DNA from 2 places in the Ureibacillus sp. FSL W8-0352 genome. Region 2 is predicted to be linked to the other one. Evidence: riboswitches for the same ligand, from Rfam matches in the RefSeq annotation. Region 2 holds a riboswitch; the other holds the start of a gene.
The links. Region 2 has a riboswitch for cobalamin ahead of NST98_RS10255 ((2Fe-2S) ferredoxin domain-containing protein). Riboswitches for the same ligand answer to the same signal wherever they lie in the genome.
Positions count from the first base shown of each region.

Region 1: it holds a riboswitch for cobalamin, as region 2 does, so the genes downstream of both, NST98_RS13740 (ABC transporter substrate-binding protein) here and NST98_RS10255 ((2Fe-2S) ferredoxin domain-containing protein) in region 2, are expected to answer to the same signal.

Region 1 is NZ_JBBOQT010000001.1:2,723,930-2,727,099, forward strand. Features, by position in the region: gene NST98_RS13735 (LysE family translocator) at 1-628, opposite strand, end outside; cobalamin riboswitch at 779-978, shown strand; gene NST98_RS13740 (ABC transporter substrate-binding protein) at 1,129-2,103, shown strand; gene NST98_RS13745 (FecCD family ABC transporter permease) at 2,069-3,133, shown strand; gene NST98_RS13750 (ABC transporter ATP-binding protein) at 3,134-3,170, shown strand, end outside.
Region 2 is NZ_JBBOQT010000001.1:2,004,884-2,008,053, forward strand. Features, by position in the region: gene NST98_RS10245 (energy-coupling factor ABC transporter substrate-binding protein) at 1-128, opposite strand, end outside; partial or broken gene NST98_RS10250 (energy-coupling factor ABC transporter permease) at 130-868, opposite strand; gene NST98_RS10255 ((2Fe-2S) ferredoxin domain-containing protein) at 865-1,263, opposite strand; cobalamin riboswitch at 1,389-1,580, opposite strand; gene rraA (ribonuclease E activity regulator RraA) at 1,640-2,125, opposite strand; partial or broken gene NST98_RS17320 (transposase) at 2,180-3,170, opposite strand, start outside.

The DNA.
Region 1 (3,170 bases), 720 kb from region 2:
GGTTGGCTTTTTCAAGGGCAAGTCTTAAACCAAAACCAATCAAGATGGCACCAGTAATTCCTTCGATAACTTTTTGAGTGCGAGCATTTTTTATAAATGCACTAATATGATCGATTAAATAAATATAGAAAATGAACCACAGGGCCGTAAGAATGGTATAAGTAATTCCCATAATAAGGAACGGCATAAATGTATCGCTACTAGTATTTACAAATTGAGGGAAGAAGGTTAAGAAAAATAGTGCAACTTTAGGGTTTAATATATTAGTTAAAAATCCTTGTTTGAAACAAGATGTATTACTCAATGTACCTTCTTGCACAAATTCTACCTCTACTTCATCTTTCTTTTTTCTCAAAGACCAAAAAGTTTTAATTCCAAGATAAATTAAGTAAATGGCTCCAACATACTTAAAAATAGAAAATAAAAAGGCTGATTTTACAATGAGCGCAGATAATCCTAATATCGCGGCAGTAGTGTGAATTAGCAGGGCACAACAAGTACCTAAAGCAGTTTTCATTCCGCCAAATTTGCCACGAGTAACAGTGTTTTTAGTGACGATGGCAAAATCAGGGCCAGGTAAAAGGATTAACAAAACACACATCAACACAAATAGAAAAAAGTTTTCCATCATTTCATTCCTTTCGAACACGAAATTTCAGAATATTTATTGTTAAATTGTATTCAGTATTAGTGTTTTTTTCAATGGCCAGGAGCAAGATAAAAAACAATTATTTTACAAGGTACGGTTATTCTACTATAATGGCACTAGAACGAATAATTGAATAACAAACAAATAGGTTTCTTAAATGTAAATTCATTACATTTAAGACTAAGAGGGAAGTTGGTGAAAATCCAACACGGTCCCGCCACTGTAATCGGGTAGGAATGTTACGATTATCCACTGTGTTTTTAACATGGGAAGGAGTAACAAACCGATGATCCGTAAGTCAGGAGACCTGCCTATTTGTATTTTAAACATCCTTCGAGGAAAGGGATGTTTAAAGAGCAGATACCAATTGAATGTATATGTGTCATTATGCATATGGTTAGAGTATACATATCTGCCTTTACAACGCTTTCCAAGAGGGGGAAGCGTTTTTTATTTTTTATAAAAGGAGGAGACGAAAGATGTTAAAAATGAATCGAGCAATACTTCTAGCATTAGTTTTATTATTAACCATCCCATTCATTGCTGGTTGTGCTAGCAATGAAACAAATGATAACACCCAGGAAACGGTGACAAAAGAAAACGAATCGAAGAATGCTACTTTCCCAGTTACATTTACTGATGATGCAGGCAGGGAAATTACGATTGAAGAAGAACCAGAAACAATCGTTTCCATTCAAACAAGTAATACGGAAATTGCCTTTGCTCTTGGACTAGGCGACAAAATTATCGGTGTTTCAGATTATTGTAATTACCCGGCTGAAACAGAAAATATTACAAAGGTGGGAGGACAGGACATTAATGTGGAGCTAGTTCTATCTCTACTTCCAGATATAGCATTAGTGACAGATTATCATTACAAAGCTCATCCGACGGTATTAAAACAATTTGAAGAGGCGGGTATTCAAACCATCGTCGTTGGTAGTGCAGCATCTTTTGAAGATGTTTATGAAAACATTGAAATGATAGGTTTAGCCACTGGAACAAAAGATAAAGCTTTAGAGATTATTGCTGATATGAAAAAACGTCATGAAGCCATTAAAGAGAAAGCGAAAGCCATTGCAGATAAAAAAAGAGTTTGGGTTGAAGTATCACCAGAACCAGATATTTTTACGACTGGAAAAAATACATTTATGCATGAAATGTTAGAATCCATCCAAGCCATTAACGTAGCAGGTGATCAAGTAGGATGGGTAAAGATGAATGAGGAAGAAATAGTAAAATTAAACCCGGATGTGATTATAACGACATACGGCTATTATATAGAGAATCCAAAGGAACAAGTACTTGCTCGTGATGGTTGGCAAGCGGTTCCTGCGGTAAAAAATGGCGAAGTTTACGATGTGGACAGCGATACAGTAACAAGACCAGGCCCTCGTTTAATTGAAGGAGTCGAGACCCTTGCGAAACTTATTTATCCTGAAATTTTTGAATAATAAAATTGGTTGGATTTATGTAGGGAGTGGTATTCTTTTTGCCGCGGCAATCATTTTAGGTTTATTTATAAGCAGTGTACCCGTTGCTGTGGAAAAAATTATCCAAATAATATTTGAGAAAACCCTCCATATCACTTGGATGGAAGTACCAAAAAATGAGGAAATGATTATTTGGAATATTCGATTGCCGAGAGTCATCCTTGCCTTTTGTGTTGGGGCATCCCTATCGCTAGCGGGGGCTGCTTTCCAAGGCCTTTTACGAAATCCATTAGCAGATCCATATACAATTGGTGTATCATCAGGCGCCTCTTTAGGAGCAGTGTTAGTTATATTTTTCCAAGTTACCATAATAGGATTAGGAAATTTTACGCTTCCAATCGTCGCAATTGTAAGTGGTTTTATCACTTTATTAATTGTATTTGGGTTGGTAAGGCTAAGCAGTAGAAGTTTAGCAATCGAAACGATTGTGCTTGCAGGTATTATCGTCAGTTCCTTTATCAGTGCCATTGTCTCTCTAATCATTTCATTGGGAGATCGAGATGCAATGACCCAAATTCTTTATTGGTTATATGGGAGCGTTGGAATGAGAGGTTGGGAATACATACAACTCATCATCCCGTTTATGATATTGGGGACATTCATTTTGTTAATTCATTCTCGAGAATTAAATGCCTTTGCACTTGGTGAAGAGGCTGCAGATCATATTGGTGTCAATGTCAAAAGAGGCAAGACTATGATATTAATTGGTGCATCGTTATTAACTGGAGCATCGGTTGCTGTTTCTGGTTCCATTGGTTTTGTTGGTCTCGTCATCCCTCATCTTGTACGACTCCTTGTTGGACCAAATCATCGACATGTATTACCGTTGTCATTTATCATTGGTGGTACTTTTCTAATGTTTGCGGATTTGCTGGCTCGAATTGTTATTGCACCGCGAGAATTGCCAATTGGAGTTATAACAGCGATTATCGGTGCACCGGTATTTGCGTTTCTGCTAATAAGAGAAAAGATTGGAAGGGGGCAAAAATAGATGCTAAAGATTCAAAATGTGACGGGTGGATATAGCA
Region 2 (3,170 bases):
GGAGCGAGCTTCTGAATCATTTTTTCCGCCTGGCCATCCGTGCCGCCAAAATCAGAGTGATGAATGAACAATAACGGCGCTACTACCAGTAAAACAGCAATAGCAAGAAGAAAAAGACTTCGCTTCATATTACACTCCCCTCTCTAACTGATTTAGTTCGCCGCTACTGTAAGTGGTTAAGAAATTCCAAACGACGACCGTAAGCAGCCCTTCTGTAATCGCCAGTGGTATTTGCGTGATAGCAAAAATGCCGGCAAATTTGGCAAACGAAGCGAAAACCCCACCTGTCGCATCCGGGAACGCCAGCGCTAATTGCAATGAGGTGACAACATATGTGGCCAAATCAGAGAAAAATGCAGCGAAAAAAATCGTCCAGCGTCGCGATATATTCTATTTTTTTCTAAAACGATAAATGCCGTAAGCCACAAGCGGGCCGACGTGCCATGGACATGGCATTTGCCCCTAATGTCGTCAATCCGCCATGTGCCAGCAATAACGCTTGAAACAGCAATAAAATGCTTCCCATCACTACCATCGTCCATGGGCCAAACAGCACCGCACCGAGTCCTACCCCCGTTGGATGTGAGCTGCTCCCAGTAACGGATGGAATTTTTAAGGCGGACAGCACAAACGTAAATGCCCCGGACAGCGCAATGAGCAGCTTTAGTTCCGGATGCTCGCGTGTAATCCGAATTAGTGAACGCATACCGATGATCAAAAATGGCAAAAAAACAAGCCACCAAAAAATCGCCCATCCAACAGGCAAAAATCCTTCCATAATATGCATCGCAAATGCCGATGTGCTGCCGGTAAACGTAAAATAGACGACTAAACCGCAAAGGAAAAGGGCGACTTTCCATTTTTTCATGCTTTCGTTCCTCCCGTTGCTTTACATAATTTCGAGATTCCTAGAGGGGCGTTTGATTGTTTTGACATCATCAATCCTTGCTTCTCTTCATAACGGTACGTTATCGTTTCTTCCAACCATTCCCCATCTCGCAAATGCCTTCGCACAAGCTCCCTTGCTTTTTCCGGCGTCACACCGTTGTACCATACGCCTTCAGGGTAAACGATGACTACACACGCGTCTTGGCAACGGCCATTGCAGCGAGTCCGCGTCGTATGTACAATGCCATCTAACTCCAGCATCGCGATTTCTTCGCGGATGGCAAGCGTTACTTCTTCTCCCCCTTTACGCATGCAGCTGCCTCCATTGCAAATCAGCACATGATGTTTCATTCCGATTAAGTTCCATGTTGTCATGTTGAGTCTCTCCTTTTTTGCAAAATAAAAAGCACCTCTATACGCAGAGGTGCAGAAAAATGCATACAAATATAGAAAAAAAAGTATACCATTCTCCCGCACGTCTACCTATAATCCCGTAGGTATCCGTCCGAACAAATAAGGCAGGTCTCCTGACTTAGGATCATCGCTTTATTGCGCCTTCCCGAAGTTTCCTTCAGTGACATGATGCAACAAAGCTCCCCATCACAGTGGCGGGTACCGTGACGGATTTTCACCGTACTTCCCTTTTAAGCCTATTCTCTAATGAGAAAGGCACCTTATTTGTTTGGCATATAATGTCGATTTTTCAAAGAACATTTCTGTTATTCATAGTAGTACAAATTTTCAAACATCGTCAACCACTTTTTTTCAATAAGTCCGTTTTCGCCAATACAATCCCGTCTTGATCAGCGTACACATAGGCGCCTGGCTCCCAACGAACGTCGCCAAATTCGAGCGCAATGTCCCGTTTTCCCTTTCCTTCTTTTTTGCTTTTCACCGGGCAAGTGCCAATCGCCATCACCCCAAGCGGCATATTGGCGATTTCTGCGGAATCGCGAATGCATCCGTGAATAATCACCCCGGCAAGCCCGCGCTCACAAGCGATCTGGGCAAGACGGTCTCCGAGCAGCGCGCAATTTCGCGAACCTTTTCCGTCTACGACCAATACGGTGCCCGCTGGAACAGTTTCGAGCGCCTCACGAACGAGCACATTATCTTCAAATACATCGACCGTCGCGATCGGTCCGGAAAATTCCGCTTTGCCGCCGTAAGATTGCATCGGCAGCTGGCATACTTGCAATTCACTTAAAAATTCATCGCATAAATCAGCTGTTTTCATCACAATCTCCTCCTTGCCATGTCTTATATTTGACATCCTTTGTCAAAACTCCTTCTGCTGGACTCCACGGTATCGTGTTAAACGAAGACCGTGGAGTTCTTTGCTTTCGGCGAAACTTCGCTCAATCGTCGATGGACGTACCGATCGCAACACTTTTCCTCTCATCGATAATCGTTGTTTCCGCATTCGTTCGTAGATATCTTGATGAACGGAAACTCGAAATACACGATCCTTTGCGCCTTTTGCGGCAGGACATCCCACACAACTTCCTTTTACTGCTGGTTTGTACTCATGATATCCAGAACGGGTGGACGTGGAATACGTGAACTTTACGCCACAGGGACACGCATACACATCGTCTGTGACTTGCTGGAACTTTACGGAACGACAATCGGGATGTTCCTTTCGATGAAAACGTCGATACGACATATACGCCAAAATCCCTTTTTTCTCTAATTCTCTTGCTAGTCGGGCGTTATAATAGCCAGCGTCTAACACGATTTCTTTAGGAGAATATCCTACTCGATGTTGAACACGCTCGATTCGCTCCATCAAAATACGATGACCAGGCACGGTGGCGGCAGTCACGTAAGCATCCAAAATAAAATTATGCAAGGTGTCAACGATTCGATGATCGTGGAACGCAAAGAGACCACGCGGATCATGTTTGACCGATAGCCCAGCATCTGGATCTGTGACGCTACAGATCATCTTTTTGGTTACCAGCTTCTCTGCTTTGGGAGCTAACGTTTTTTTCCATGCTGTTGTCGTTTTTCATTGACCAGTTGTAACACGTCCTCGTCTTCTTTCTCCACCATCGTCTGAATCACTTGGATGCGTTTCAGTCTATTGGCGTTCGCTTTTAACTCTGTTTCATCCGTTGCCCATGTCTCTGGAGACAAGAACCCATCTTCTTGAATCCGTTGAAGGACATGATCCAATAACGCTTCCCATACACCGGGATCGACCCGATGGCGAAGAAACTTGGAAACGCTGGAGTGGCAAGGGACTTTATCGGTGGGGGAAATACCTAAAAACCAGCGAT